DNA from 4 places in the Streptomyces sp. NPDC059695 genome. Region 3 is predicted to be linked to each of the others. Evidence: riboswitches for the same ligand, from Rfam matches in the RefSeq annotation. Region 3 holds a riboswitch; each other region holds the start of a gene.
What was found. Region 3 has a riboswitch for cobalamin ahead of ACFV2S_RS09045 (cobalamin biosynthesis protein). Riboswitches for the same ligand answer to the same signal wherever they lie in the genome.

Region 1: another riboswitch for cobalamin. It lies ahead of cobN (cobaltochelatase subunit CobN); the one in region 3 lies ahead of ACFV2S_RS09045 (cobalamin biosynthesis protein).
Region 2: another riboswitch for cobalamin. It lies ahead of ACFV2S_RS05545 (CoA-acylating methylmalonate-semialdehyde dehydrogenase); the one in region 3 lies ahead of ACFV2S_RS09045 (cobalamin biosynthesis protein).
Region 4: another riboswitch for cobalamin. It lies ahead of ACFV2S_RS36560 (energy-coupling factor ABC transporter permease); the one in region 3 lies ahead of ACFV2S_RS09045 (cobalamin biosynthesis protein).

Annotation. Positions count from the first base shown of each region.
Region 1 is NZ_JBHWFF010000023.1:116,154-123,829, forward strand. Features, by position in the region: gene ACFV2S_RS26765 (precorrin-2 C(20)-methyltransferase) at 1-123, opposite strand, end outside; gene ACFV2S_RS26770 (precorrin-8X methylmutase) at 120-755, opposite strand; gene ACFV2S_RS26775 (cobalamin biosynthesis protein CobG) at 770-1,996, opposite strand; cobalamin riboswitch at 2,076-2,201, shown strand; gene cobN (cobaltochelatase subunit CobN) at 2,242-5,844, shown strand; gene abc-f (ribosomal protection-like ABC-F family protein) at 5,841-7,433, opposite strand; gene ACFV2S_RS26790 (DoxX family protein) at 7,593-7,676, opposite strand, start outside.
Region 2 is NZ_JBHWFF010000003.1:68,331-76,006, reverse strand. Features, by position in the region: gene ACFV2S_RS05555 (enoyl-CoA hydratase/isomerase family protein) at 1-742, opposite strand, end outside; gene ACFV2S_RS05550 (acyl-CoA dehydrogenase family protein) at 739-1,890, opposite strand; gene ACFV2S_RS05545 (CoA-acylating methylmalonate-semialdehyde dehydrogenase) at 1,887-3,386, opposite strand; cobalamin riboswitch at 3,617-3,797, opposite strand; gene ACFV2S_RS05540 (cobalamin-binding protein) at 3,898-4,812, shown strand; partial or broken gene ACFV2S_RS05535 (short-chain fatty acyl-CoA regulator family protein) at 4,821-5,300, opposite strand; gene ACFV2S_RS05530 (PP2C family protein-serine/threonine phosphatase) at 5,914-6,753, shown strand; gene ACFV2S_RS05525 (MASE1 domain-containing protein) at 6,990-7,676, shown strand, end outside.
Region 3 is NZ_JBHWFF010000005.1:245,361-253,036, reverse strand. Features, by position in the region: gene ACFV2S_RS09065 (hypothetical protein) at 1-934, opposite strand, end outside; gene ACFV2S_RS09060 (alpha/beta hydrolase) at 1,024-2,151, opposite strand; gene ACFV2S_RS09055 (anion permease) at 2,552-3,823, shown strand; gene ACFV2S_RS09050 (hypothetical protein) at 3,840-4,061, shown strand; cobalamin riboswitch at 4,184-4,316, shown strand; gene ACFV2S_RS09045 (cobalamin biosynthesis protein) at 4,351-5,337, shown strand; gene ACFV2S_RS09040 (cobyric acid synthase) at 5,334-6,842, shown strand; gene ACFV2S_RS09035 (putative cobaltochelatase) at 6,898-7,676, shown strand, end outside.
Region 4 is NZ_JBHWFF010000058.1:10,464-18,139, forward strand. Features, by position in the region: gene ACFV2S_RS36545 (ATP-binding cassette domain-containing protein) at 1-107, opposite strand, end outside; gene cbiQ (cobalt ECF transporter T component CbiQ) at 104-853, opposite strand; gene ACFV2S_RS36555 (energy-coupling factor ABC transporter substrate-binding protein) at 859-1,506, opposite strand; gene ACFV2S_RS36560 (energy-coupling factor ABC transporter permease) at 1,503-2,201, opposite strand; cobalamin riboswitch at 2,230-2,464, opposite strand; gene ACFV2S_RS36565 (PTS-dependent dihydroxyacetone kinase phosphotransferase subunit DhaM) at 2,515-2,937, opposite strand; gene dhaL (dihydroxyacetone kinase subunit DhaL) at 2,934-3,554, opposite strand; gene dhaK (dihydroxyacetone kinase subunit DhaK) at 3,580-4,572, opposite strand; gene ACFV2S_RS36580 (thioesterase II family protein) at 5,031-5,783, shown strand; gene ACFV2S_RS36585 (TetR/AcrR family transcriptional regulator) at 5,818-6,363, opposite strand; gene ACFV2S_RS36590 (type I polyketide synthase) at 6,450-7,676, opposite strand, start outside.

The DNA.
Region 1 (7,676 bases), on a different contig from region 3:
GCGGGCCGAGTGGTAGGCGATGACGTCGGCCGAGGCGATGGCCTTCACGGCGGCGACGGTCATCAGGTCGGGGTCGCCGGGTCCGAGCCCGACGCCGTACAGCTTTCCGGTCACGGTGCTCATGCCTGGATCTCCGCTTCGTGGGCGAGGGCGTTGATCGCGGCGGCCGTGATCGCGCTGCCGCCGCGCCGGCCCCGTACGACCAGGTAGTCGAGGCCGAGGGTGTTCTCGGCCAGCGCGTCCTTGGACTCGGCGGCGCCGATGAAGCCGACGGGGATGCCGAGGACGGCGGCGGGCCTCCCGGCGCCCTTCGCGATCATCTCCAGGAGGTGGAAGAGCGCGGTCGGCGCGTTGCCGATGGCGACGACGGAGCCTTCGAGGCGGTCCCGCCACAGCTCCAGGGCGGCGGCGGAGCGGGTGGTGCCGAGCTCGGCGGCGAGGGCCGGGACGGCCGGGTCGGACAGCGCGCAGAGCACCTCGTTGTCGGCGGGCAGCCGCTTGCGGGTGACGCCGCTGGCGACCATCTGGGCGTCGCAGAGAACGGGCGCGCCGGCGCGGAGGGCCGCGCGGGCGTTCGCGACGACCCGCGGGGAGTACGCGATGTCCTGCACGAGGTCGGTCATGCCGCAGGCGTGGATCATCCGGACGGCCACCATGGCGACGTCGGCGGGCAGGTCCGCGAGGTCCGCCTCGGCGCGGATCGTGGCAAAGGACCGGCGGTAGATCTCCGTCCCGTCCTTCTCGTAGTCGAACATCCTGGTGCTCTCGCTCATCTCGTCGTGCGGGCCTTGGTCACTGCTTCGGGCAGGGCGGTACGGGGGGTGGGGACGCCGTCCACCAGGTAGCTGTCGTCGCCGGTGGCGAGGACGTCGATCCAGGTGCCGCGCGGGTGGCCGCAGCGGCGCTCGCACCCGGACCAGTGGACGGGCAGGCCTCCGTGGCGGACCAGGCCGGCGTCCGTCCGTACGTCGGCGAGGGACTTGGCGCAGCCGGGGCGTCCGGTGCAGGCGCTGACCCCGACGGAGGGCAGACCGGGCCGGGTGATCAGGCCGTACGGCTCCAGGGCGGGGAGCCTGCCGGGGTCGGTCACCACGACCGCGCCCCGCCAGGGGGTGAGCCGGAGCTCGGCGGCGCCTTCGGCCAGGGCCCGCAGCTGGGCGGCGGTCAGCCGGCCGAGCGGGGCGAGGACGTGCAGGGCGCGGTCGCCGAGCGGCCCGGGCGCGGGCGGCGGGGACACGGGAAGCGGCGGCGCGGGTACGGGCTGCGCCGTGATCCCGGCCCGCGCGAGCGCCCCGGCCCAGTCGGGTGTGTGGGTGCCGGGCAGCTCGTGCGGGCGCCAGGCCCCGGTCCCCGCGGCCTCGGCGGCGTCGAGGAACGCGAGGGTGGCGGCGAGCGCGGCCCGCACGGCGTCGGCGGCGGCGAGGCGGAAGGCCCGGGAGCCGAGCCGCAGCAGGGCGGACCCGTCCGGTCCTGCGATCAAGCTCACATCGCCGCCGAGCCCGGCGACGTCCCCGCGCCCGTCGTCCAGGACGAACAGGAACCGTCCCGAAAGGGACGCCGCCCGGGGTTCGGCGCACAGGGCGGTGTCCAGGGCGCGGGCCCACAACTGCACGTCCGCGTGGCCGAGTCCGTCGAGTCCCGCGCCGGGCGAGGCCACGATGTTGCGGACGCGCTCGTGCGTGGGGGAGGGCAGCAGGCCCGCCCCCGCCAGGAGGGCGGCGAGCTCCGCCCCGCAGTCCCCGGCGAGGCCGCGCAGCTCCGCGTTGCCGCGCGAGGTGATGCTGATCCGCCCGTCGCCGAGCGTCTCGGCCACGTCGGCCAGGACCTCGGCCTGATGGGCCGTCAGACGGCCTGCGGGCAGGCGCAGTCGGGCCAGGCGTCCGTCGTCGGCGGGGTGCAGGCGCAGCGCCCCGGGGCAGGCGTCGCCACGGTCCCGTACGCGAGGTTCGCCCGGTTCGGGCGCCGGGGGTGGGGTGGGCGGCATGGCGGCGAGCATACCCACGGGGAACCGGCCGGCCACCGGGTGTGATCCGGTCGACCCCGCCGCTCCCTGGGGCGCGCCGACGCCACGATCTAGGATGCAGATCGGCATGGGGTCCCAGGACCCCGGGGAGGAAGCCCGGTGAGAATCCGGCGCGGTCCCGCCACTGTGAGCCCGTACCCACGGGTGAGTCAGGAACTCCCGCCGTCCATACGACCACCCGGGGCGCGGACAACCCCGAGGAAGGCCTGAGCCTCGCCATGCTCCTGCTGCTGTCGCACTCCGACACCGACCTGCTCAGCGCCCGCGCGGCCGGAGGGCCGGTGGAGTACCGCTTCGCCAACCCCTCCCGCCTCCCCCTGGCCGATCTCCCCGCCCTGCTCGACGGCGTCGACCTCGTCCTCGTCCGGCTCCTCGGCGGCGTCCGCTCCTGGCAGGAGGGCCTGGACACGATCCTGGCCGCCGGGAAGCCGGTCGTCGTGCTGAGCGGCGAACAGGCCCCCGACGCCCAGCTCATGGAGGCCTCCACCGTCCCGGTCGGCGTCGCCACCGAGGCGCACGCCTATCTGGCGCACGGCGGCCCGGCCAACCTGGAGCAGCTGGCCCGCTTCCTCTCCGACACCGTCCTGCTCACCGGCCACGGCTTCGAGGCCCCGGCCGCCGCCCCCACGTGGGGCCCGCTGGACCGCGTCGCGAGGGACACCGACGGTCCGACGATCGCCGTGCTCTACTACCGCGCCCACCACATGAGCGGGAACACCGCCTTCGTCGACGCCCTGTGCGGGGCGATCGAGGACGCCGGCGCGCGGGCCCTCCCGCTGTACGTGGCGTCCCTGCGGGCCCCCGAGGCGGAGCTCGTCGAGACGCTGCGCACGGCCGACGCGATCGTCACGACCGTCCTCGCGGCCGGCGGCACCAAGCCCGCCGAGGCCCAGGCCGGCGGCGACGAGGAGGCCTGGGACGCGGGCGCGCTCGCCGCGCTCGACGTGCCGATCCTCCAGGCGCTGTGCCTGACCGGATCGCGGTCGGCGTGGGAGGAGAACGACGAGGGCCTGTCCCCGCTGGACGCCGCCAGCCAGGTCGCCGTGCCCGAGTTCGACGGCCGTCTCATCACCGTCCCGTTCTCCTTCAAGGAGATCGACGCCGACGGTCTGCCCGCGTACGTCGCCGACGCCGAGCGCGCGGCCCGCGTCGCCGGGATCGCCGTCCGGCACGCCCGGCTCCGCCACATCCCGAACGCCGAGAAGCGGCTGGCGCTCGTCCTCTCCGCGTACCCGACGAAGCACTCCCGCATCGGCAACGCGGTCGGTCTCGACACCCCGGCCTCCGCCGTCTCCCTGCTCCGCCGCCTCATCGCCGAGGGCTACGACTTCGGCCCCGAGGCGGACCTCCCCGGTGTGGTCTCCGGCGACGGCGACGAGCTGATCTACGCCCTCATCGAGGCCGGCGGTCACGACCAGGACTGGCTCACCGAGGAGCAGCTGGCGAAGAACCCGGTCCGCATCCCGGCCGCCGACTACAAGCGCTGGTACGCGACCCTGCCCGAGGAACTGCGCACCCACGTCGAGGAGCACTGGGGCCCGGCGCCCGGCGAGATGTTCCTGGACCGGTCCCGCAACCCGGAGGGCGACATCGTCCTCGCCGCCCTGCGGCGCGGGAACCTGCTGGTCCTCATCCAGCCGCCGCGCGGCTTCGGCGAGAACCCGATCGCGATCTACCACGACCCCGATCTCCCGCCGTCCCACCACTACCTGGCCGCCTACCGCTGGATCGCCGCCCGCGCCGAGGACGGCGGCTTCGGCGCCGACGCCATGGTCCACCTGGGCAAGCACGGCAACCTGGAGTGGCTGCCCGGCAAGAACGCCGGCCTGTCCGCCGCCTGCGGTCCCGACGCGGCCCTCGGCGACATCCCGCTGATCTACCCGTTCCTCGTGAACGACCCGGGCGAGGGCACCCAGGCCAAGCGGCGCGTGCACGCGACCCTCGTCGACCACCTGGTGCCGCCGATGGCCCGCGCCGACTCGTACGGCGACATCGCGCGCCTGGAGCAGCTGCTCGACGAGTACGCGCAGATCTCCTCCATGGACCCGGCGAAGCTGCCCGCGATCCGCGCCCAGATCTGGACCCTGATCCAGGCCGCCAAGCTCGACCACGACCTCGGTCTTCAGGAGCGCCCGGAGGACGACGGCTTCGACGACTTCCTGCTGCACGTCGACGGCTGGCTGTGCGAGGTCAAGGACGCCCAGATCCGCGACGGACTGCACGTCCTCGGCGGCGCCCCGGAGGGCGAGGCCCGGGTCAACCTGGTCCTGTCCATCCTGCGCGCCCGCCAGATCTGGGGCGGCACGCAGGCGCTGCCCGGCCTGCGCGAGGCCCTCGGCCTGGACGAGTCGGCCGCGACCCGCACCACCGCCGACGAGGCGGAGGCGAAGGCCCGCGAGCTGGTCGAGGGCATGGAGGCCGCCGGCTGGTCCGCCGACGCGATCGGCACGGTCGCCGCCGCGTACGGCTCCGAGGTCCGGGACGTCCTGCGCTTCGCCTGCGAGCAGGTCGTACCGCGCCTGGCCGCCACCACCGACGAGCTGGCGCACGCCGTGCACGCCCTGAACGGCGGCTTCGTCCCGGCCGGCCCGTCCGGCTCCCCGCTGCGCGGCCTGGTCAACGTCCTGCCGACCGGCCGCAACTTCTACTCGGTCGACCCGAAGGCCGTGCCGTCCCGGCTCGCCTGGGAGACCGGGCAGGCGCTCGCCGACTCGCTGCTCACCCGCTACCGCGACGACAACGGCACGTGGCCGACCTCCGTCGGCCTCTCCCTGTGGGGCACGAGCGCGATGCGCACCGCCGGCGACGACGTCGCCGAGGCCCTCGCCCTGCTCGGCGTCCGGCCCCTGTGGGACGAGGCCTCGCGCCGGGTCAACGGCCTGGAGCCGATCCCGCTGGCCGAGCTCGGCCGCCCGCGCGTCGACGTGACGCTGCGCATCTCGGGCTTCTTCCGGGACGCGTTCCCGCACGTCATCGGCCTCCTCGACGACGCCGTGCGGCTCGTGGCGGGGCTGGAGGACGAGTCCGCCGAGGACAACCACGTGCGGGCGCACGCGCAGGCCGACCTCGCCGAGCACGGCGACGAGCGGCGCGCCACCACCCGCATCTTCGGCTCGCGTCCCGGCACGTACGGCGCGGGCATCCTCCAGCTGATCGACTCGCGGGACTGGCGCACGGACGCGGACCTCGCCGAGGTGTACACGGTGTGGGGCGGGTACGCGTACGGGCGCGGGCTCGAAGGGCGCCCGGCGCGCGCCGAGATGGAGACCGCGTACAAGCGGATCGCGGTGGCCGCGAAGAACACGGACACCCGCGAGCACGACATCGCCGACTCGGACGACTACTTCCAGTACCACGGCGGCATGGTCGCGACCGTCCGCGCGCTCACGGGCACGGCCCCCGAGGCGTACATCGGCGACTCGACCCGCCCGGAGACCGTCCGCACGCGCACGCTCGTCGAGGAGACCTCCCGGGTCTTCCGGGCCCGCGTGGTCAACCCGCGCTGGATCGAGGCGATGCGCCGCCACGGTTACAAGGGCGCGTTCGAGCTGGCGGCGACCGTCGACTACCTCTTCGGGTACGACGCGACGACGGGTGTCGTCGCCGACTGGATGTACGACAAGCTCACCCAGGAGTACGTCCTCGACGCGGAGAACCAGGCCTTCCTGAAGGAGGCCAACCCCTGGGCCCTGCACGGCATCGCCGAGCGGCTGCTCGAAGCCGAGTCGCGCGGCATGTGGGAGAAGCCGGACCCGGAGACGCTGGCCGCCCTGCGCCAGGTGTTCCTGGAGACGGAGGGCGACCTGGAGGGTGAGGGCTAGGCCCTCGCCAGGGCCGGGGCCAGGTCGAGGACGCGGCCCCGGAACCCCTCCCGCAGCCGCCGGTCGTGGCTGACCACGACCAGCGTGCCCCGGTACTCCGCGAGCGCGGCCTCCAGCTCCTCCACCAGGCCGGGGGCCAGGTGGTTGGTCGGCTCGTCGAGGAGGAGCAGGTCGGCGGGGGAGGTGACCAGCCGGGCCAGTTCCAGCTTGCGGCGCTGCCCGGTCGACAGCAGCCGGACCGGGGTCGTCAGATCGCGGGCCGCGAAGAGCCCGAGGGCGAGCAGTTCGTCCTCGCGGCCCTCTCCGAAGGCCTCGCCCACCGTACGGGGGTCGGTGGGTGGGGCCGTGTCCTGGCGGAGCAGCCCGACCCGGGCGGGCACGGCCACCGTGCCCGCGTCCGGGGCGAGTTCGCCCGCCAGGACCCGGAGGAGGGTGGTCTTTCCCGCGCCGTTGGGCCCGGTGACCAGGAGCCGCTCGCCCGCGTCGAGGTGGAGCGCGTCGAGGTGGAGCCGGCCGTCGACGCGTAGCCCGGCGAGATCGACGGGCGCGCCTTCCCCCGTGATCTCCGTGCGGAACCGGAGCGGTTCCGGCGGCGCGGGCACGGGGTGGCCGGTGAGCCGGGCGAGCTGCTCGCGGGCCGAGCGGATGCGGCTCATCGCGCCGTGCGCCCGTGACCGGGCACGGAAGGCGCCGGCCCCGCTGAACGCGGCCGGGGCCTTGCGGGGGATCGCGGAGAAGCGGTCGATGTTCCTGTCGGCGAGGGCCCGGTGGCGGGCGAGTTCGGCCCTCCACTCCTCGTACTCCCGCTGCCTGCGGGCCCGTTCGGCAGCGCGTCCGGCGAGGTAGCCGGTGTAGCCGTCGCCGTACCGCCGCACGGTGTGGCGGTCCTCGTCGACCTCCAGGACGGCGGTCGCCACCCGGTCGAGGAAGACCCGGTCGTGGGAGACGGCCACGACCGTGCCCCGGTGCGCGCGCAGCCGTTCCTCCAGCCAGGACACGGCCTCGTCGTCGAGGTCGTTGGTCGGCTCGTCGAGGAGCAGCAGTTCGGGCTCGGCGGCGAGGACGGCGGCCAGGGCGAGCCGGGAGCGCTGTCCGCCGGAGAGCGACCCGAGGGGCCGGGTGCGGTCGAGCGGGCCGGGCTCGCCGAGCTTCCGGAGGACGGTCTCGACGCGCCGGTCGGCCCCGGCGCCGCCCCGGGCCTCGTAGGCGGTGAGCAGCCGGGCGTATCCGGCGAGGTCGCCGGTGGCGGCGAGCTCCGCCTCGGCCGTGCGGATCGCCCGCTCCAGGTCCCGCAGCCCGGCGAGCGCGTGGTCGACGGCGTCGCCGACGGTGGCGTCCGGGGGGAGGTCGAGGGTCTGCGCGAGGTGGCCGAGGCCGCCGGGGGCTTCGACGGTCACGGTGCCGTTGTCCGGGGGCTCCAGGCTGGCGAGGAGCCGCAGGAGGGTGGACTTCCCGGAGCCGTTGTCACCGACGACGCCGAGGCGTTCGCCGGGGCGGACGGTGAGGGAGACCCGGTCGAGCACGGTGCCGTTCCGCACGTGCCGGTCGTCGTAGCGCTTGGTGACGTCGATGAGTAGGGCACGGAACAAGGGCGACCTCCTGACCTAGGGGACAAGGGCTGAGCAATACGAGACGTCTCGTCTCGTTGCGATGAAGGTACGCCAGATCCGACCTCTTGGCAAGACGCTCCGTCTCGTTGGGTCGTGAAGTGTCCGGCCGGAGGTGCGGGCTCGGGCCGAGGTGTGACCTCAGGCCGAGGCGACGCGCAGGAGCAGGGCGGCTATGGGGAGCAGCGTGAGGACCACGGCCGGCGCCATCGCGTAGTCCTTGGC
Region 2 (7,676 bases), on a different contig from region 3:
CGGCCGGCACACCGCTTCCGGCGAGGCGGTCGACGATCTCCTCGACCGTGTCGGCGGCGTAGCAGTGGTCGATCCACTCCCGGCGACCCGCCAGTTCACCGGGTGGTGCCTGGCCGACGTGCCCGGCCAGGGCGTCGTGCACGGAGGTCCGCTGGAGGTCCTCCAGCAGGCGGTCGAGTCGTTCGGACGGTACGAAGTGGTCGGCGAGCCCGCACAGCAGGGCGTCGGCGGCTCCGACGAGGGCCCCGGTCAGGGCGAGGTGGGTGCCCAGCTCGCCGGGCGCCAGGGCCAGGAGGTAGGTGCCGCCGACGTCGGGTACGAAGCCGATGCCGGTCTCCGGCATGGCGATGCGGGAGCGTTCGGTGACGATCCGTACGGTGCCGTGGGCGGAGACGCCGACGCCGCCGCCCATGACGATGCCGTCCATGAGGGCGACGTACGGCTTGGGGTAGCGGGCGATGAGGGCGTTGAGCCGGTACTCGTCCCGCCAGAAGTCCGCCGAGGCCGTGCCTCCCGCCCGCGCGTCCGCGTAGATGGCCCGGATGTCGCCGCCCGCGCACAGTCCCCGCTCCCCCGCGCCGGAGATCACCACCGCTTGGACGGCGGGATCGTCCCGCCAGGCGAGGAGCGCCTCCTCGATGCGCCGCACCATGGGATGGGTGAGCGCGTTCAACGCCTGCGGGCGGTTGAGGATCAGGCGGCCCGTCCGGCCCTCTGTGGTGACGAGTACGTCCTCGGTCATCGGAGGCTCTCCGTGAGGCCGCGGGCGACGATGACGTTCATGATCTCGTTGGTCCCTTCCAGGATCCGGTGGACCCGCAGGTCGCGGACGATCTTCTCGATGCCGTACTCGCTGAGGTAGCCGTAGCCGCCGTGCAGCTGGAGCGCCCGGTCGGCGACCGAGAAGCCCGTGTCGGTGGCGAACCGCTTCGCCATGGCGCAGAGTTGGACCGCCTGGGGGTCGCCGCGGTCGAGGGCCTCGGCGGCCTGCCGTACCAGCGCGCGGGCGGCCGTCAGTTCGGTGGCCATGTCGGCGAGCCGGAACTGCAGAGCCTGGGCGTCGAGCAGCCGGGCGCCGAAGGCCTCGCGGTCGGCGAGATGCGTGAGGCTGCGGTCGAGTGCGCTCTGGGCGCCGCCGAGGGAGCAGGCGGCGATGCCGAGGCGGCCGCCGTTGAGCCCGTGCATGGCGATGCGGAAGCCTTCGCCCTCGGTGCCGAGGCGCCGGTCGGCGGGGATCCTCACCGCGTCGAGGACGACCTGCCGGGTGGGCTGCGCGTTCCAGCCCATCTTGCGCTCGTTCGCGCCGAACGAGACGCCCGGGTCGCCGCGCTCCACGACGAAGGCGGAGATCCCGCCGGGGCCGGCCCCTCCGGTGCGGGCCAGGACGACGTACAGGTCGGAGGCACCGGCGCCGGAGATGAACTGCTTCACTCCGCTCAGGACGTAGTGGTCGCCGTCCCGCTCGGCCCGGGTGCGCAGGGCGGCGGCGTCCGATCCCGCGCCGGGTTCGGTGAGGCAGTAGCTGCCCAGGGTCTCGGCGGCACAGAGGCCGGGCAGCCAGCGGGCACGCTGGGCGGGGTCTCCGTACCGGTCGATCATCCAGGCGACCATGTTGTGGATGGAGAGATAGCCGGCGATCGAGGGGCAGCCGGTCGCCAGGGTCTCGAAGACGAGGACGCCGTCGGCCCGGCTCAGGCCGGAGCCGCCGCACTCCTCCCGTACGTACACGCCGCCGAGCCCGAGCGCGGCGGCGCGGCGGATGACGTCGACGGGGAACTGCTTGTCCTGGTCCCAGGTCACCGCGTACGGGGCGAGCTGTTCCTGGGCGAAGTCGAGGGTGACTTCGGCGAGGGCCAGTTGGTCCTCGGTGAGGGTGGTCACGGCGCTCATCCCATCGTCGGCATGGTGAAGCTCGCGCCTTCCTTGACCCCGGAGGGCCAGCGGGAGGTCACGGTCTTGGTGCGGGTGTAGAAGCGGATGGCGTCGGGGCCGTGCTGGTTCAGGTCGCCGAATCCGGACCGCTTCCAGCCGCCGAAGGTGTGGTACGCCACCGGGACCGGGATGGGGACGTTCACGCCGACCATGCCGGTGTTGACACGCCGGGTGAAGTCGCGGGCGGTGTCGCCGTCGCGGGTGAAGATGGCCACGCCGTTGCCGTACGGGTGCTCGCTCGGGAGCCGGAGCGCGGACTCGTAGTCGGCGGCCCGTGCCACGCACAGCACCGGGCCGAAGATCTCCTCCTGGTAGATCCGCATGGACGGCGTGACGCGGTCGAAGAGGGAGGCTCCCGCGAAGAAGCCGTTCTCGTGGCCGGGGAGGGTGAAACCCCTTCCGTCGACGACGAGTTCCGCACCTTCGTCGACGCCGATGCCGACGTACCGGTCGACCCGGTCCAGGGCGTCCTTGCTGACGAGGGGCCCGAAGTCGGCGTCCGGGTCGTCGGAGGTGCCGATGCGCAGGGAGACGATGCGCTCCTTCAGCCTCGCCACCAGCGCGTCGGCGGTCTCCTCGCCGACAGGGACGGCGACGGAGATCGCCATGCACCGCTCGCCGGCCGAGCCGTACCCGGCGCCGATCAGCGCTTCAGCAGCCTGGTCGAGGTCCGCGTCCGGCATCACGATCATGTGGTTCTTGGCCCCGCCGAAGCACTGGGCGCGCTTTCCGTGCGCGGCGGCGGTGGCGTAGAGGTGCGCGGCGATCGGGGTGGAGCCGACGAAGCCGAGGGCCTGGACGCGAGGGTTTTCGAGGAGGGTGTCGACGGCCTCTTTGCCTCCGTTGACCACGTTCAGCACACCGGGCGGCAGTCCGGCCTCCAGGAACAGCTCGGCGAGCCGCAGGGGTACGGAGGGGTCGCGCTCGGAGGGCTTGAGGATGAAGGCGTTTCCACAGGCCAGGGCCGGTGCGGCCTTCCACAGCGGAATCATCGCGGGGAAGTTGAAGGGGGTGATCCCGGCGACGACACCCAGCGGGCTGCGGAGCGAGTGCACGTCGATGCCGGTGCCGGCGTTGTCGGTGAACTCGCCCTTGAGGAGGTGCGGGATGCCCGCGGCGAACTCGACGACCTCCAGGCCGCGTTGGAGGTCCCCGTGCGCGTCGGCGACGGTCTTGCCGTGCTCGGAGGAAAGCAGCCGTGCCAGGGAGTCCCTTTCCGCCTCGACGAGTTGGAGGAAGCGCAGCAGGACGCGTGCGCGTCGCTGCGGGTTCCACCGGCCCCATTCCCGCTGGGCCTCCTCGGAGGCGGCGATCGCCGCCTCCGTGTCGGCGCGCCCGGCCAGGGGGACCCTGGCCTGGACGGCACCGGTGTTGGGGTCGTACACGTCGGCGAAGGAGCCGGACGTGCCGGCGGTGTGCTTGCCGCCGATGAAATGGGTGAGTTCGCGGACCATCGAAGCCTGCTCTCGTCAGGTACGGATCCGAGGAGGGCGCGGCGAGGACCGCGAGGACGGCACCGATCGGGGTGCGCGCACGCGGGTCCTGCCGCGGGACAGGGGAAGGCGAGGACGCCTTCGTCGAGTCACGAACGCGGGGACAGGGCCTCGGGGTTCGGGTACTCCGCCGGATCACCAGGGTCGTGGTCACGTACCGGTGCCATGCGTGTCTGCTCCATCCTCGTGGACAACACGGAACACCCCACGGCCGGTATCCTGACTCCCGGATCAGCGCATGCTCTCCGGCCTTCCCGACGGATGGTTTCCGTCAGTGGCCTGACCTGCTGGAAGAGCACACTCCCCGGTCACAGTGGCGGGACCGCGCCGGAATCACACCGGCTTCCCTGCACCGCGGGCTCGTCACGAACATATAGTTGGACGTCCTAGTAAGTCCACCCCCACCCACGGCGCGGCGACGCCATCCGGACAGGCGCCGGCCGGAGCCCGGTGCACCGCCTAGGCTCGGGTCATGCGCATCGTCTCCTTGCTGCCTGCGGCGACCGACATCGTGGCCCAGCTCGGGCTGGCCGCGGACCTGGTGGGACGGACCCACGAGTGCGACTGGCCGCCGCGGGATGTGGCCGGCGTCCCGGTGGTCACGTCCGCCGAGTTCTCGTCGGACGCACTGAGCAGCCGGGAGATCTCGGCCGCGGTCGGCGGGGCCGCGCACGGCGGCTCCTCGCTCTACACCCTGGACGCCGAGGCGCTTTCCGCTCTCGCGCCCGATGTCGTGCTCACCCAGGACCTGTGCGACGTCTGCGCGGTGTCCTACGAGGCCGTCTCACGCGCGGTGCGCGTCCTCGACGGCGGTCCTCGCGTCCTCAGTCTGGAGCCCCGCACCCTGGACGACGTCCTGGACTGCCTGGTCACGGTCGGCGACCTGCTGGGCGTACGGGAGCGGGCCGAGCGGCGGCGCGAGGAACTGCGCGATCGGCTGGCCGCGGTACGCGGACTCACGGCGGGTCGGGCCCGGCCCAGGGTGGTGGCCGTCGAGTGGCTCGATCCGCTGTGGCCCGCGGGGCACTGGGTGCCCGAGCAGATCACCTGCGCCGGCGGCGAACCGCTTCTCGCCGCTCCCGGAGAGCACACGAAGCCGATGACCTGGGAGGCCGTCCGGGCCGCCCGACCCGACGTCCTCCTGGTCCTGCCCTGCGGCTTCCCGCCCGAACGGACCGTGCGCGAGCGCGACCTGCTGACCTCCCTCCCCGGGTGGGACGATCTGCCCGCGGTACGGTCCGGCGCGGTATGGGTGCTGGACGGGCCCGCCTACTTCAACCGGCCGGGCCCCCGGGTCGTACGCGGCGCGGAGGTTCTGGCGCACGTCCTCCACGGGGTCCGGGCGGGAGACCCCGTGACGACGACCGAGGCCTTCCTCCTGCCCTGATCCACGGCTCAGGCCGACGGGTCGGCGACCGGGTACGGGACGAACGTGCTGGCGTTCTGGTCGATCCGGAGCGGACGCCCGAGCGGCGGGGCCGCGCGCTGGGGGGGGCAGTCGAGGCGCTCGCAGACGCGGCAGCCCATGCCGATCGGGGTCGCCGCCGCCGCGTTGTCCAGATCCAGGCCGTCCGAGTACACCAGCCGGTGGGCGTGGCGCAGCTCGCAGCCGAGGCCGATGGCGAAGGTCTTGCCGGGTTCGCCCCAGCCGCCCCGGTGGCGGGTGAGGGCACGGGCGGTCCACAGGTAGCGCTGCCCGTCGGGCATGGCGGCGATCTGGACGTGGATGCGGCCGGGTGCGGCGAAGGCCTCGTACACGTTCCACAGCGGGCAGGTGCCGCCGGCCCGGGAGAAGTGGAAGCCGGTGGCGGACTGCCGCTTGGACATGTTGCCCGCCCGGTCGACGCGGACGAACGAGAAGGGGACCCCGCGCAGCGGGGAGGGACGTGCCGACCGTGTTGGCGCTGAGCTGCCCGAGCGTGCCGGTCCGCTCGGCCGGCCAAGCGTGGGACTCGCCCCACAAGGCCCAGTCTGGGCGTACCGAGTCTTCGTCTTGTGCGGCTGGGCCGCTGCCTCGTGCTGGTCCTCCGCTTGCTTTCGTGTCCAGCGCGGCAAGGATCGCCGCAAGGTCGTAGGCGTCGGACGCTCCGCCGACCGGCCCAGCCCCCGGCCCGCAGTGACGCACGCCGACTGCGCGCCTACCGGATCGACGGCATCCCCTCCATCCTCGCGGCCGGCCCTGGATCGCTCGGCGCCCCCGCGGGGAGCGGAAGGCTCGGCAACACCCGCTACCGGATCGACGCGGACGCCCGGTTCCTGCGCCTCCGGGACCGACTCGGCGGGCGAGGTCGTTCCACCCGGCGTGGCCACGGTGTGCCGGGGCGTGGAGCAGGGCGCGCCCGGGTCCGCGGTAGCCATGAGATGCGGACGCTGTCCCCTCCGGGCAGAGTGGGAAGGACCTGTTCGTACCGAGGTGGTCCCGTGCGGTCCCGCGTGCTGGAGACCGGGACGGAATGATGTGAGGATTGTCGTGACGTCGGAGTGATCGATGTTCCGCAGACGGCCGGCCGACAGCAGCGAGGACCTTCTGGTCCGGCTCGGGTCGCTGACCGCCAGGGCGCGGGAACTGGCCGAGACGCAACGTTCCCGTGTCGAGCTCGCCGTGGCCCTGCAGCGCGAGATGCTGCCTTCGGACCTGCCCAGTCTTCCGGGCGCCCGGCTGGCCGTGCGCTACGAGCCCGCCAACCACGGGCTCAACGTCGGCGGTGACTGGTACGACGCCTTCTCCCTGCCCGGCGGGCAGATCGGCATGTCCATCGGTGACGTGCAGGGACACAACATCGAGGCCGCCGCCTTCATGGGACAGGTCCGCGTGGCACTGCGCGCGCTGGCCTCCGTCACCGCGGACCCGGGAGAGCTGCTCAGTCGCACCAACGACCTGCTCATCTCTCTGGGCGCCGACCTCTTCGCCACCTGCACCTTCCTGCGGCTCGACCCCGCTGCCGGCACCCTGGAGTGCGCCCGGGCCGGTCACATCCCCCACATCTGGGCCACCTCCGACGGCCGCTCCGGCATCGACGACAGCGAGGGCGGGCCTCCGCTCGGTGTGCTGCGCGGCGTCGACTACCCGGCCACGTGCCACCGGCTCACCGCCGACGGTGTCTTCGTCCTCCTGACCGACGGGGTGGTGGAGGGGCCCTCGCTCCACGTCGACGAGGGTCTGGACCGGGTGACGCGGCTCGCCGGGATCACCGCCGTCGCCGGACTGGACGTCGACGCGCTCGCCACCGCCGTCATGAAGCTGGCGGCCACGGTGGGGCACGAGGACGACGCGGCCGTCCTGGTCGTCGGCCATGACGGCGGCCCGGCCCGGCCGGCAAAGGAGTGAGGGAGGGGGCCGCCTCGGGCCAGGTCGGGAATCGGGCCGGGTCGGGACTCGGGCCGGGTCGGGACTCGGGCCGGGTCAGGCCTCGGGCCGGGTCCGGCCCCGTGTCGGGTCGGACCCGTGTCGGACGGCGGCGCCCGACACGCAGGGGCCTTGCCCGGCCGTGGCGGCCCGGCCGGTGTCTGATGGCTGACGTGTTGGATATTCGGCAGTTCCGGTCCCCTACGGAGACGGCTCTGATGTCGCTGGCCGTGGCGGTTTGCTACTACGCGGCCGGACGACTCGGCCTACTGGGCCGCTTCGTCGTCGAAGGCGTGGTGGTCACCCCCATCTGGCCGCCCACCGGCGTCGCCGTCGCCGCCCTGCTGCTGCTCGGCGCGCGGGTCTGGCCTGGGATCGCCCTCGGCTCCTTCCTCGTCATCGCCTCCCTCACCACTCCGGGGCCCACCACAGTGGTCACCGTGGTCAGCAACACCGTCGCGCCGCTCTGCGCCTACCTGCTGCTGCGACGGGTCGGCTTCCGGCTCGACATGGCGCGGTTGCGGGACGGACTCTCCCTGGTCTTCCTCGGCGGGTTCGGCGCCATGCTGATCAGCGCGACCGCGGGGGTCGGACTGCAGGTGGCGAAGAGCTCCCTGGACACGAGCGAGTTCTGGCCCGTCTGGCTGGCCTGGTGGGTGGGCGACACGATGGGGGTGCTGCTCGTCGCCCCGCTCCTGCTCGTCCTCGCGGGGCCGGCCGGACGGTTCCGGGTGCGGCGCTGGAAGGAGGCGGCCTTTCTGGGGCTGACGGCCCTGGTCCTCATGCCCTTGGCCGTGTTCAGCTCGACGAGCATGCTGTTCCTCGTCTTCCCCCTGCTGATCTGGGCGGCGCTCCGCTTCCAGCTCGCCGGAAGCATGCTGTGCGCGCTCTTCGCCTCCGTGCTC
Region 3 (7,676 bases):
GCGTGCGGGCCGCGAGCCAGGCGCGGTACTCGTCGCGGGCCGGGCCCGGGGTGAGCCGGGCGCAGCCGCGGAGCATGTCCTCGGCGGACTGCTCGATGTTCCCCGCGGGGCTCTGCGCGGCGACGCAGATCTGCTCCAGCTTGACCCAGACCGCCCAGTTGCCGAGCGGGGTCAGGGTGGCGTGGCGCCCGTCGGTGCCCGCGTCCAGGGTGAGCGCGCCGACCGCGGCCAGGCCCTCCAGCGCCCAGTCGAGCAGCGTGGGGAGCCCGTCGCCCGCCGGGGCGTCGGCGGCCTCGGGCGCCGGCCCGGCCGCGGGGACCTCGCAGCGCTCCTCGCGGAGCTCCTCGACGCGCTGGCCGAGGAGGTCGAGGAGGGCGGGCACGAGGACCGGGCCCTGCGAGAGCTGGAGCAGCGAGAGCACCTGCGGGACGGCCTCGACGACCTCGGCGACGGCGCTCGGCGCGACCCCCTCGGGGGACGGGTGCACCAGGGACCAGGCGTCGAAGAGGGCGACCCAGCCGCGCAGGACGGCGGAGTCGTCACGGTCCCAGGCGTGCAGCCGCCAGCCGGGGCGGGCGGTGTCGCCGTGCAGTTCGACGAGCCCGGCGAGCCGCGCCCGGTCCCAGCCGGCCCGGACCTGGCCGGGCGTCAGCTCCAGCGCGGCCGCGGCCCGTTCCTGCGCGGGACCTGTGCGGGGCGCCGTGGCGGAGCCGCGCTCGACGGCGGCCCAGCGGGCGATCCGTACGGCGTCGGCGAGGACGTGCCGGGCCTGGCGGGCGAGCTCCGCGCGGGGCGGGGTGCCCTCGGGCGGCCGCGGCGCCGGCCGGGTGCGCCGGGTCGTCACCGCCCGTCGGGCGGTGGCCAGCGCCCGCGGGCGGACGAGTCGGAGTCTGGAGTTGCGCGCCAATGGTTCATCGGGCTTTCGAGACGTCACGGGGGCAGTCTTCCCGCTGTCGGCCCGAAAGCCCAATCGGAATCGGACGCCCCGTCGGTTCGGGCGCCGCCGCGGCCTCGGGACCGCCCTCAGAGCAGGGGGGTGAGGAAGCGGCGGACGGACTCCTCGTAGCGGACCGGGTCGGCGTTCCACATGGCGGCGTGCGGGGCGTGCCGCACGGTCTGGAGGCTGACCAGGTCGGGTCGCCGGGCGGCGAGTTCGACGGAGGGCTCCCAGGGGGCGATCGTGTCGTCGGGACCGTGGAAGAGGAGGGTGGGGACCCGCAGGGCGCCGGGCTCCGAGACGGTCTGGAGGAGGTCCCCGTGCGGGCCGGTCCTGCCCTGGGCGGCGCGGACGGCGAGCGGGAGCAGGGGCGCGGGGACGTGGCGGGCCGCCGCGAGGTTGCGCAGGGTGGCCTCCCAGTCGAGCACCGGGGAGTCCAGGACGAGGCCGCCGATCCGGTCGCGCACGCCCGACTCCGCGGCGGCCCGCAGGGCCATCGAGGCGCCGGTCCCCCAGCCGTGCAGGACGACCTTCCGCGCACCCCTGCGGACGGCGTAGCGGATGGCGGCGTCGACGTCCCGCCACTCGGAGTCGCCGAGGTGGGCGAGGCCGTCCGGGGAGGCGGGCGCCCCCTCGTCGCCCCGGTAGGCGGGGACGAGGACGGGGATCTTGCGGCGGTGGAAGAAGGGGACCAGGTTGAGCGGGTGCTCGCGGGTGGTGCCGAGGCCGTGCAGGGCGATCACCCAGGTGGTGCGGGGTCCGGCCACGAGCCAGGCGGGCAGCGGTCCGAGTTCGCCGGGGATCTCGACGTCCTCCTGGGCGAGCCCGAGGGCGCTGATCGGGGTGCCCCGGTGCAGCTGGGGGGTGAGCCGGACGCGGGCGCCGGGCCCGAGGACGCCGAGTTCGACCCGCTCCAGGCGGCGGACGACGGTGTCGGCGGTGTGCGGGACCCGTTCGAGGACGGGGCCGAGGACGGCGTGCAGGCCCGGGGCCTCCATCCCGTAGGTGCCGGGGCGCAGCGAGGCGAGGCTGCGGGTGAGGGTGATGCGTTCGGGTCCCGTGGCGTGCACGGTGAGCCGGGGGTCCCCGGGCAGGGGCCGTCCGGACGGCGCCCTGAGGGCGACGTCGCTGGCGTACCGGCCGGCCGCGATCGCGGCCGCGCCGACACCTATCAGGGTGGTGACGGCCGCTGCCGTCGCTGTAGCCGGGCGCACGCTCCCAGTGTCGGCAGGGAGGGGTGGGGCTGCCACCGGACGGACCCGGACGGCCCCCCTCCGCCCGGGGCGCGGCCGGGGGGGGCGGGGGAAGCGGAGGGATCGCCCGGTGGAGTGACATGGGTCTCCTCCTGGCGGTCCCCCGGCCGGATGGTTCTGTCCAGGGAGCGGAACCGGGTGACGGGGGAGGAAGCGGGGCAGGTCGTACGTGCCCCGGGAGGGCCCGGATTACCCGCGGTTGCCGGGTGACCGCATCGTGGACACCCGGACACCCGGGGGCCACAAGCGGAATGTCTTGACACCGGATAGGGACACCACGCCGCCCGGCTCAGTTCACCTTCCGTTCACCCAGGTTGCTTACGTTCGTCGAGCCACTGACGTCAAACGATTGCCTGGGTAAATGGAACACATCACGCTGCTGCTCGCCATTGTGGTCGTGACAGCTCTCGTGTTCGATTTCACGAACGGTTTCCACGACACCGCCAACGCGATGGCCACGACCATCTCGACCGGTGCTCTCAAGCCCAAGACGGCGGTGGCCATGTCCGCCGTGCTGAACCTCGTCGGAGCGTTCCTGTCCGTGGAGGTCGCCAAGACGATCTCCGGCGGGATCATCAACGAAGAGGGCATTCGCACAGAAGTGATCTTCGCGGCGCTCGTGGGCGCCATCCTGTGGAACCTGCTGACCTGGCTCCTGGGCCTGCCGTCCAGCTCGTCCCACGCCCTCTTCGGCGGTCTCATCGGCGCCGCGGTCATGTCGGCCGGCTGGTCCGCCGTGAACGCCCCGACCATCGTCACCAAGGTCCTGATCCCGGCCGTCGCCGCGCCGATCGTCGCCGGCCTCGCCGCGATGCTGGCCACCCGGCTGACGTTCAAGATCGGCGCCAAGACCGACGAGAAGCACACCGCCAAGGGCTACCGCGTCGGCCAGATCGCCTCCGCCGGTCTCGTCTCCCTCGCCCACGGCACCAACGACGCCCAGAAGACGATGGGCATCATCACCCTCGCCCTGGTCACGCAGGGCGTCGTCAGCCCCGGCTCGAACCCCCCGCTGTGGGTCGTCGTCTCCGCCGGTGTCGCCATCGCGCTCGGCACCTACCTCGGGGGCTGGCGCATCATCCGCACCATGGGCAAGGGCCTCACCGACCTCAAGCCGCAGCAGGGCTTCGCCGCCCAGACCAGCGCCGCCACGGTCATCCTCGCCTCCTCGCACCTCGGCTTCTCCCTCTCCACCACCCAGTCCTGCTCGGGTGCCGTGATGGGTGCCGGTCTCGGCCGCAAGGGCGGTGTCGTCCGCTGGTCGACCGCGACCCGGATGTTCGTCGCCTGGGGCCTGACGCTGCCCGCCGCCGGCCTCGTCGGCGCCGGTGCCGAGTTCCTCACCAAGCAGGGCCCCTGGGGCATCGTCGCCGTCGCGGTCCTGCTGGTCTCCGGGTCGGCCGTGATCTGGTCGCTGTCCCGCCGCAAGCCGGTCGACCAGCACAACGTCACCGCCGACGACCTGAACGGCGACTCCGAGCCCGCGGGCGTCGTGACCACCGCGATCGCGGCCGTCACCCCGCCGCCGGCCGGTTCCGTCGCCGCCGTCGCGGACGAGGACCTGAAGACCACCATCCCCGCGCCGGTCCCCACGGACCCGGCCGCTCCCCCGGCCCCCGCCGCCGCGGTCTAAGGAACTGGAACCAAGCATGAAGATCGACTGGGCAGCCCTCGGCTCCGTCTTCGGAGTCAGCCTCGTGGCGACCGTCGCCCTCGTGGGCCTCTTCACCCTCGGTGTCATCGGCCTCTCCAAGCAGGAGCAGGCCGCCGCCCAGGGAGGCTCCGCCGCCCTGGCCCGCACCGGCGCCTACGCCTGCTTCGCCCTGTGCCTGGCGGCCGTGGCGTACGGCATCTACCTGATCGTCGCCTGACGCACGCCGGGCGTGACAGGCGGGGCGGTCCGCACCTTCGGGTGCGGGCCGCCCCGCCGTCGTGTTTGTGGTGCTCCGCACAGTGACGCGGTGCAGGTCAAGGGTGAGTTGACGGCTGTTCTCGGCCGTGGTGGACTGCCGAGGCCATTACGGCGGCAGTAGAGGAAGTCCGGTGCGAATCCGGCGCGGTCCCGCCACTGTGACCGGATCCGACGGGTCCGGGAGTCAGGAACTCTCGCCGCCGGTCACGTCGATCCAGGGCGCGGACCCTGAGTGAGGACACAGCGCCATGCCCGGCCGCACCCTCCTGTTCCCCAGAGCCAGCCGCCTCTCCCCGGACGGATTCGCGTACGGCGCGGCCGCCGGACTCGCCGTCGACCTGCTCGTCGGCGATCCCCGACGCGGCCATCCGGTCGCCGCGTTCGGCCGGGCCGCGGCCCGCGTCGAGGACGCCCTGTGGCGCGACCACCGCGGCTGGGGCGCCCTGCACACCACCGTCTGCGCCGGCGCCACCGTCGCGGCCGCCGCCCTCGCCGCCCGTGCGGTACGGGGCAGCCGCGCGGGATCCGCCGCGCTCACCGCCGCGGCCGTCTGGTCCGTCGTCGGCGGCACGACCCTGGGGCGCGAGGCCCGCGCGATCGGCGGCGCCCTCGCCGCCGGGGACCTGGAGGTCGCCCGGGAGCGGCTGCCGCACCTGTGCGGGCGCGACCCGCAGTCCCTCGACGGCCCCGCGATGGCCCGCGCGGTCGTCGAGTCCGTCGCCGAGAACACCTCCGACGCCGTCGTGGGCGCCCTCTTCTGGGGAGCGGTCGCGGGCGTGCCCGGCCTGGTCGGCTTCCGCGCGGTCAACACCCTCGACGCGATGGTCGGCCACAAGTCCCCCCGCTACCGCAGGTACGGCTGGGCCTCGGCCCGCCTCGACGACCTGGCCGGCTGGCCCGGCGCCCGGCTGACCGCCGCCCTCGCCACCGTCGCCGGCGGGAACCCGCGCGGAGCCGTACGGGCCTGGCGGGCGGACGCCGCGAAGCACCCGAGCCCCAACGCGGGCCCCGTCGAGGCCTCCTTCGCGGGCGCCCTCGGCCTTCGGCTCGGGGGGACCCTCTCGTACGCCGGGCGGGTCGAGCACCGGCCCGTCCTCAACGGGGAGGGGCGGCCCGTCGAGGTCGCCGACATCGACCGCGCGGTCCGGCTCTCCCGCCGGGTCACCGGACTGACCCTGGCCGCCTGCGTGGGCGGCCGCATGATCGCGAGCGCGCTGAAGCGGAGGAACGCATGAGGGGTGGGGGGCTGCTCGTCGCCGGGACCACGTCCGACGCGGGCAAGAGCGTCGTCACGGCCGGCATCTGCCGCTGGCTGGTCCGGCAGGGCGTCAAGGTCGCACCGTTCAAGGGACAGAACATGTCCCTGAACTCCTTCGTCACCCGGGAGGGCGCCGAGATCGGCCGCGCCCAGGCCATGCAGGCCCAGGCCGCCCGGGTGGAGCCGACCGCGCTGATGAACCCGGTGCTGCTCAAGCCGGGCAGCGACCGCTCCAGCCAGGTCGTCCTGATGGGCAGGCCGGTCGGGGAGCTCAGTGCCCGCGGCTACCACGGCGGCCGGCAGAAGGAACTCCTCGAGCCGGTCCTCGCGTGCCTGGAGGAACTCCGGGGCACGTATGACGCCGTGATCTGCGAGGGGGCGGGGAGTCCGGCCGAGATCAACCTGCGGCGCACCGACATCGTGAACATGGGCATCGCGCGCGCCGCGAAGCTGCCCGTGGTCGTCGTCGGGGACATCGACCGCGGCGGGGTCTTCGCCCAGTTCTTCGGGACGACGGCGCTGCTGTCGCCCGAGGACCAGTCGCTCGTGGCCGGATACCTGGTCAACAAGTTCCGGGGCGACGTCACGCTGCTGGAACCGGGCCTCGACATGCTGCACGGGCTCACCGGGCGCCGGACCTTCGGCGTCCTGCCGTACGCGCACGGGCTCGGCATCGACGAGGAGGACGGCCTGCGGGTCTCCCTGCGGGGCACCGTCCGCGAGTCGGTCGTCGCGCCGCCGGTCGGCGCGGACGTGCTGCGGGTCGCCGTCTGCGCCGTCCCGCTGATGTCCAACTTCACCGACGTCGACGCGCTCGCCGCCGAACCGGGCGTGGTCGTCCGGTTCGTGGACCGGCCCGAGGAGCTCGTCGACGCCGACCTCGTCGTCGTGCCCGGCACCCGGGGAACGGTCAGGGCGCTCGCCTGGCTGCGGGAGAGGGGCCTCGCGGACGCGCTCGTGCGGCGCGCGGCCGAGGGCCGGCCGGTGCTCGGCGTCTGCGGCGGCTTCCAGGCCCTGGGCGAGCGCATCGAGGACGACGTCGAGTCGAAGGCCGGTGTGGTCGACGGGCTCGGGCTGCTCCCCGTACGGGTGCGGTTCGGGATCGAGAAGACCCTCGCCCGGCCGGTCGGCGAGGCGCTCGGCGAGCGGGTCGAGGGGTACGAGATCCACCACGGCGTCGCGGACGTGCGGGGCGGGGAGCCGTTCCTGGACGGCTGCCGCGTCGGCTCCGTCTGGGGCACGCACTGGCACGGCTCGCTGGAGAGCGACGGCTTCCGCCGGGCGTTCCTGCGGGAGGTCGCGGCGGCGGCGGGCCGGCGCTTCGTGCCCGCGCCCGACACGTCGTTCGGCGCGCTGCGGGAGGAGCAGCTCGACCGGCTCGGCGACCTGATCGAGGAACACGCCGACACCGACGCGCTGCTCCGCCTGATCGAGCGGGGCGCTCCGGAGGGGCTGCCGTTCGTGCCGCCGGGAGCGCCGTGACGCAGGACCGTCCCGCGGGACATCAGCGAACCGAACCCGATGGAAGGAAGACCCGATGAGCACCCGCTATCCGTTCACCGCCGTCGTCGGCATGGACGACCTGCGGCTCGCGCTGCTGCTGAACGCCGTCAGCCCGGCCGTCGGCGGGGTGCTCGTGCGCGGTGAGAAGGGGACCGCCAAGTCCACCGCCGTCCGCGCGCTCGCCGAGCTGCTGCCGGAGGTCCCGGTGGTCGCCGGCTGCCGGTTCAGCTGCGACCCGGCCTCGCCCGACCCCGGCTGCCCCGACGGGCCGCACGGCGACGCCCCCGGCACGGACCGCCCCGCCCGCATGGTCGAGCTGCCCGTCGGCGCCTCCGAGGACCGGCTCGTCGGCGCGCTCGACATCGAGAAGGCGCTCGCCGACGGCGTGAAGGCCTTCGAGCCGGGGCTGCTCGCCGCCGCGCACCGGGGCATCCTCTACGTCGACGAGGTCAACCTGCTGAGCGACCACCTCATCGACCATCTGCTCGACGCCGCCGCCATGGGTGCCTCCCACGTCGAGCGCGAGGGCGTCTCCGTGCGGCACGCCGCCCGCTTCCTCCTCGTCGGGACCATGAACCCCGAGGAGGGCGAGCTGCGGCCGCAGCTGCTCGACCGGTTCGGGCTCACCGTGGAAGTCGCGGCCTCCCGGGACCCCGAGCAGCGGGTCGAGGTCGTCCGGCGGCGGCTCGCCTTCGAGGACGACCCGGCCGCCTTCGCCGCGCGCTGGGCCGGCGAGGAGAGCGCGCTGCGCGAGCGCATCGTCGCCGCCCGGACCCTGCTGCCGCGGGTGGCCCTCGGGGACGCCGTCCTGCT
Region 4 (7,676 bases), on a different contig from region 3:
GCGCGTCCCTCCGCCACCGCGAAGTCGACGCCCGAGAGGACCGCGGGCCCGTCCTCGTAGGCGAAACCCGCCTTCACCAGCTCCACGACGGGGGTCGGAGACGTCACGGAAGGAACCTTTCCAGTACGAGGGTGAGGGCGACGAGCCCCGCGAGGAGCAGGGCCGTCGCCGTGAGGAACCGCCGGGAGACCGCGCAGGCGGGCACCAGCACCCGCAGCGTCCCGTCGTAACCGCGCCCGGCGAGCCCCGACTGCAGGCGCTGTGCCCGGTCGAAGGCCCGGACGAACGTCGTCGCGCCGAGACCGGCGAGCGAACGCCACGTCGCGGCCCGGGTGGTGTGCCCGAGCCGGGCCGCCTGGGCCTGCCGGATCTTCGTGAGCGCGTCGAGCAGGAGGAAGATGATCCGGTACATCACGAGCGCCACGTCCACCACCGGCGCCGGGACGCCCGCCCGGACCAGCCGGGGCAGCACGTCGGACACCGGCGTGGTGAAGGCGAAGAGCAGCACCCCGAGCGAGGCGGACGCGGTCCGCAGCAGCAACTCGCCCGCGTGCACGGGACCGTCGGGCGCGAGGGCCACGATCCCCCGTGTCCCGCCGACCTCGAAGAGCAGCGGGACCGCGCCCGTGACGCAGAAGCCGAGCGGGACCCGGAACGCCCGCCACAGCTGAGGGCCCGGCACACCGGCCGGACCCAGCAGCACCGCGAGCGTGGCCGCCGCCACGAGCACCGCGCCGGGCCACGGCGGCAGGGCCACCGCGCACAGGGTCAGTCCGAAGCCGAGGAGAGCCTTCTCCACGGGATGGCGGCGGCGCCAGCGACTGCTGTGCGCCGCCGCGTCGATCGGCAGCATCGGCGCTACGCGCCCGTGCCGTCGAAGGGAACGGAACCGTCGTCGGCCCCGGGGACCCCCGCGTCAGCGACGACGGGCCGGGACCCGCCGTCGGCGGAACCGCCGCCCGAGGCACGGGAGCCCGCACCGGGCCGCGGGTCAGCGGACCCCGCACCGGGCCGCGGGGCACCGGACCTCGCACCGGCGTGCGCGTCGGCGGATTCCGGTGCCCCGCTGTTCGAGGTGCCGGACGCCGGTTCCTTCCCCGCCGTACCGGAGTCGCCGTCGCCGTCGCCGCCGCCGCCGTGCCCGACGGGACCGCCCGCCTCCGTCGCGCCCTGCGTCCGCGCGGCCTCGGAGGTCGCCGTCGCCGCGCGGGCCGCGCCCTGGCGGCGGCCGCGCCGGAGCCCGAAGTAGTACGCCAGGACACCGGCGCCCAGCGCCGCCTGGAGGGCGAAGAGCGCCGACTCGATCTCGCCGGACGGCGGCTCGTACAGCGGGCTGAACCACGGCTTGTAGTCCGGCTGGAGCTCCGTGATCGCGGTCTCCGCCTCCGCGTCCGCCCCCGTGAACGGCTCCTCCTTGTGGTCGCCCATGCCCAGCGCGAGCGGCAGGACCGCGAGCGCGGCGACGAGGAGCAGCAGCAGCGTGTTGATCTTCGCGTTCCGGCTCATCGCGCGGCCACCTCCTCGTGGCGCTCCGCCGTCGGCCGGCCGAGGACGCCGAGCCGGACCAGCTCGCCCTTGCTGGACTGGGTGAGCAGCCGCATGACGAGCACGGTCAGCAGGCCCTCGCTCACCGCGAGCGGGATCTGGGTCACGGCGAAGATCCCGCCGAACTTGGCCAGCGCGCCGGGCACGCCGCTGCCGGGGTCGGGGAACGCCAGGGCCAGCTGCACGCTGGTGACGCAGTACGTGGAGAGGTCGGCGACGAACGCGCCGAAGAAGACGGCCACCATCAGCGGCGCACCGAACCGCCGCAGCAGCCGGTACGTCCCGTACCCCGCCCAGGGCCCGACGATCGCCATCGAGAAGGCGTTCGCGCCGAGGGTGGTCAGCCCGCCGTGCGCGAGGAGCAGGGCCTGGAAGAGAAGGGTGATCGTGCCGAGGACCGCCATGATCGGGGGCCGGAAGAGGATCGCGCCCAGACCCGTACCGGTCGGGTGGGAGCAGCTTCCGGTGACGGAGGGCAGTTTGAGCGCCGACAGGACGAACGTGAAGGCGCCGGAGGCCCCCAGCAGCAGGGTGGACTCGGGGTTGGACCGCACTTCGCGGGTCAGCGCGCGCACCCCGTGGGCGACGAACGGCGCGGCCGCGACGCCCCAGGCGGCGGCGTGCACAGGGGGCAGATACCCCTCGGCTATATGCATGGTTGGGAGACCCTCTCCAGCACCTCGTGGATGGACAACGCACCCCGGCCGGTCTCCTGGCTGACGGTCATACGGCCCGGCTCCGCCTTCCCACACCGTCGCGGTCTCCCGCGCCGGTCCAGTGGCTTCCCCGAGGTGTTCCCCCCGGGGGTGGAGCCGGACCTCCCGATCACAGTGGCGAGGGCCGCACCGGTACCGCACCGGTTTCCCGTACACCAAGGCCCTGCGACATTAGTGTGTTGACCTGCTGGATCACAACACGGTCGCCACCCGGCGCGGCCCGTCGGTCACTCCCCGCACACGGCGCGGACGCTCACTCCTTGCGGTACGCGTACGCCTCCGCGGCCGCCGCCGCCACCGCGTCGAGGTCCCCGCCGGCGCTCGCCGTGACCAGCGCGGCGACCGCGCCCTCGACGAACGGCGCGTCCACCAGGCGTGCGCCCTCCGGCAGTTCGTCGCCCTCGGCGAGCAGCGCCTTCACGGTGAGGACCGCGCTGCCCAGGTCCACGAGGAGCGCCACCCCGGCTCCCCGGTCGACGGCCTTCGCGGCCGCGCGGATCAGCTCGGAACTCGTGCCGAGCCCCCCGTCCGGGGTTCCGCCCGCCGGCAGCACCGGCGCCAGGCCGCCGCCCCCCGCCAGGCCTCGGGCCAGCTCGGCCACCGCCGTCGCGACCGCCGCGCTGTGCGAGACGAGCACGATGCCGACCGGGGCGGCGGTCCCGGGCGCGGGGCTCATCGCGCTCCCTGCGCGCGTGCGGTGTCGGCGAGCGCCGCGAACAGCAGCGCCGACGACGTCGCCCCCGGGTCCTGGTGGCCGATCGACCGCTCCCCGAGATAACTGGCCCGGCCCTTGCGCGCCTGGAGGGGTACGGTCGCGAGGGCGCCGTCCGCGGCGGCGGTCCGGGCCGCCTCGTACGAGCTCCGCAGCCCCTCGACGGCCGGCACGAGCGCGTCCAGCATCGTCTTGTCCCCGACCCGGGCACCGCCCAGCTGTGACACGGCGGCCACCCCGGCGTCGAGGGCCTCCGCCAACCGCACCCGGCTGACCTGCGCGTCCTCGCCCAGGGCCTTCCCCGCGCGCCGCAGCAGCGTCCCGTACAGCGGCCCCGAGGCGCCGCCGACCGTGGAGATCAGCTGCCGCCCGGCGGCGGTCAGCACCGCGCCCGGACTCTCCGGCGGCTCCTTGGCCAGGATCTCCGCCACGGCGGCGAAGCCCCGCCTCAGATTGGCGCCGTGGTCGGCGTCGCCGATGGCCGAGTCCAGCTCGGTGAGCCGGTCCGCCTCCCGGTCGACGTCCTCGGCCACCGCGGCCAGCCAGCGCACCAGGAACCCGGCGCCGAACGTCTCCGTCATGTCGCTCCCCATGCCCGATCCCGTCTCACCGGCCCCAGCGCAGCGCGGGCGTCTGCACCGGAGCGTCCCACAGACGCAGCAGCTCCTCGTCGACCTCGCACAGGGTCACCGAGCACCCGGCCATGTCGAGCGAGGTCACGTAGTTCCCGACCAGTGTCCTGGCCACCGGCACCCGCCGCTCGGCGAGCACCCGCTGCACCTCGGCGTTGAAGCCGTACAGCTCCAGGAGGGGCGTGGCGCCCATGCCGTTCACCAGGGCGATGACCGGCCCGGACGGCCGCAGGTCCTCGACGACGGCGTCCACGGCGAAGTCCGCGATCTCGCGCGAGGTCATCATGGGCCGCCGCTCCCGGCCCGGTTCGCCGTGGATGCCGATGCCCAACTCCAGCTCCCCCTCGGGGAGATCGAAGGTCGGACTGCCCTTGGCGGGGGTCGTGCAGGCGCTCAGGGCCACCCCGAAGGACCGGGACCGCTCGTCGACCCGGCGGGCGATCGACTCCACGCGCTCCAGCGGGGCGCCCTCCTCGGCGGCGGCGCCCGCGATCTTCTCCACGAACAGCGTGCCCCCGGTGCCGCGCCGGCCCGCCGTGTACAGACTGTCCGTCACCGCGACGTCGTCGTCGACGAGGACCTTGGCGACCTGGATGCCCTCGTCCTCGGCGAGCTCCGCGGCCATCTCGAAGTTCAGTACGTCGCCGGTGTAGTTCTTGACGACGAAGAGCACCCCGGCGCCGCTGTCGACGGCGGCCGCGGCCCGCACCATCTGATCGGGCACGGGTGAGGTGAAGACCTCCCCGGGGCACGCGGCCGCGAGCATCCCGTACCCCACGAACCCCCCGTGCAGGGGTTCGTGCCCGGACCCGCCGCCGGACACCAGCGCCACCTTCCCGGCCACGGGCGCGTCCCGCCGCACCACGACGCGCCGCTCGACATCCACGGTCAGCTCGGGATGCGCCGCGGCCATCCCCCGCAGCGCATCGGCGACGACGGTCTCGGGAACGTTGATCAGCATCCTCACGGATACCTCCTGGTGAGACTGGCAGGCATGTGACTGAGCAGGCTTTTCGCAGGTCAGAGGGGGTGATGTCGGTTCTTGTTATGGGCCGTTCGCGGCGCCCGGGGGCGGTCCCGAGCGGTACTGATGCCGACTTGCCGCCGACTTTCCTGACCACCCGTCAAGCTGGTCTGGGCGAGGTGCTCTTCGTACTCGTGCATGATGGCGCAATCATCCGCCTGGGAGGTGCGGTCGCGCACCGGTGCGTCGCGGCCGCCGGGTGGACCGCGCTGAAGGCCTCCGCTGGGGCGGCGGACCACTCCCCGCCGCAGCCTGAACCACCCGACCCGGCAGACCTTCCCGGTCACGGCACCAGGAGGAGGAGTGTGGGAGGAGGGGAGGCCACCGGGGCGTAATCGCGGCTTAAGGAGGGTGGGCGACGATGACGCGTTCACAGCGGAACCGATGCGAGGAGTGCAGGCATGACGGGGCTCACGGTCGACAGCGACGTGTGGATCAGGCGGTTCCATCCGCCCGCGGCGGGTGAGCCGGAGCGGACCCCGCTGGTCTGCTTTCCGCACGCGGGCGGGTCGGCCGCGTACTTTCACGGTCTCTCGGGGCTGTTGGCCCCCGCGGGGATCGAGGTGCTGGCCGTGCAGTACCCGGGACGCCTCGACCGCAGGAGCGAGGCCCCGATGAACGACGTGCGGGAGATCGCGGTCGCGGCTGTCGCCGCCCTGAGGCCCTGGGCGGATCGCCGGCCGGCGTACTTCGGACACAGCATGGGAGCCGCCGTCGCCTTCGAGGCGGCGCGGCTGAGCGAGCCCCGGCTGCTGTTCGCCTCCGGACGGCGCGCGCCCTCCACGCACCGGGCCGAGGCCTTCCACCTGCTCGACGACGACGCGCTGATCGCCGAGACGGCGCGGCTCAGCGGGGTCTCGGCGGAGCTGCTCGCCGACCCGGAGATGCGGGAGCTCGTCCTGCCGCCGCTGCGCGCCGACTACCGGGCCATCGAGACCTACCGCCCGGAGCCGGACGCCGCCGTCCGGCTGCCCGTCGAGGTGATCCTCGGCGACCGGGACCCGCGGGTGACCGAGGAGGAGGCCCGGGCCTGGCAGGCCCACACGACGGGGGAGTTCGGCTGCACCGTCGTGCCCGGCGGCGGGCACTTCTATCTGGCGGACCGCACCGAAGAGCTGGTCGCCCTGATCACGGGCAGGCTCACCAGGCCCTAGGGGGCCGGCGCACGTCGTCGTTCGGGCGGAGCCGTCAGCGTCGCGGTGGCCAGAGGCCGTCGATCATGACCGTCAGGACCGGATCGGCCTCGTCGGGGGCGTGCTCGCGCGTCCAGGCCGCCGCGGCGATCAGCGCGAACAGCTGGGCCGCCGAGATGTCGTCCCGCACCTCACCGGTCCGCTGCGCCCGCTCCAGGAGCTGCTGCCCGGACGACTGCATGGACGTACAGGCGTTGTTGAGCTCGGAGGTCTCGTCCTTGAGGCTGTCCATCAGCATGGTCACGAGCCCCCGGTAGGTCGTGGCGTGCGCCACGGCCGCCCGGACCCAGGTCGCGAGGGCCTCTCCGGCCGGCTGCGTGACCAGCAGTTCCCGTGCGGTGTCGCCGAGTTCGGAGAGGCTCTCCCTGAGCATCGTCTCCAGCAGCGCCTCCCGCGTGGGGAAGTGGCGGTACAGCGTCGCGTTGCCCAGCCCCGCCTGCTTGGCGATGTCGTCGAGCGAGGTGTGGATGCCGTGGGTGTCGAAGGCCTTGCTTGCCTCGGCCAGGAGCCGCTCGTAGTTGCGGCGGGCGTCTGCGCGCATCGTGCTGTCTTCTCCTCAGCCGTGCTCGAACGGTGCCGCCGCCGTAGCGACGGCGGCGGCACCATAAACGGGGTATAGCCCCGATTCTACCCTGCCTCTCCGCCGATCTCCCTGCTCAGCCGGGCTGCCAGCTCCGCGGGCGTCGGGTGGTCGAAGGCGAGCGTCGCCGCCAGCTCGAGCCCCGTCCCCTCCGCCAGCAGATTCCGCAGCTCAAGCCCGGTGAACGAGGTGAACCCCGCCTCCAGGAACGTGGCGTCCGGAGCGATCTCGGCGACGGTGTCGTGCCCGAGCACGGACGCCGCCGAGGACAGCACGAGCTCCAGGAGCTCCGCCTCCCGTTCCTCGGGCGCGAGCCCGATGAGATTCCGGCGCGGGACGGGGCCTCCAGGGGCATCGACGAGGTCGGAGTCGCCGTCCCGCGCCGGGGTCGAGTGGGCCGCCGGTTCCTCGGCCGGTCGTACGGCCGGGGCGTGCAGCCAGTAGGGACGCCGCTGGAAGGCGTACGGGGGAAGGGGCACCCGTCCGCCCGCCGGGGCGAGCGCGGCCCAGCTCACCGCGCGGCCGTGCGCCCAGGCCAGGCCGAGCGCCGAGAGCAGCGTCCGCGTCTCGGGCCGGTCTCCGCGCAGCGCCGGGACCAGGACCGGCGGTTCCTTGCGCAGGCTCTGCGCGGTGAGCGCCGCGAGGACACCGTCCGGGCCGAGCTCCAGGTACAGCCGGACCCCCTCGTCCTCCAGGTGCCGGACGCCCGGGTGGAAGCGGACCGCCTCGCGGACGTGCCGCACCCAGTAGTCGGGGTCGGCCAGTTCCCCGGCGCTCGCCGGCCTGCCGGTCAGGTTGGAGACCAGGGGGATCACCGGCGGCGCGAAGGACAGCTTCGCCACCGCCCGGCGGAACTCCTCCAGGATGCCGTCCATGTGGTGCGAGTGGAACGCGTGGCTCACCCGCAGCCGCTTGGTCTTGCGGCCCTGGGCCCGCCAGTGCGCCGTGGCCTCGGCGGCCGCGTCGGCGTCGCCCGAGACGACCACCGAACGGGGCCCGTTGACCGCCGCGATCGACAGCCGGCCCACGAAGCCCCGCGCGCCCTCCGAGTCTTCCGCGCCCTCCGAGTCTTCCGCGCCCTCCGCCAGGTAGGCCTCGACCTCCTCGGCGGAGGCCTGGAGCGACACCATGGCACCGTCGCCGCGCGCCGACTCCATGAGCCGGCCGCGGACGGCCACGAGCGCCACCCCGTCCTCCAGGGTCAGCACGCCCGCCGCGTACGCGGCGGCCAGTTCGCCCACCGAGTGCCCGATGACGAAGTCCGGCACCAGACC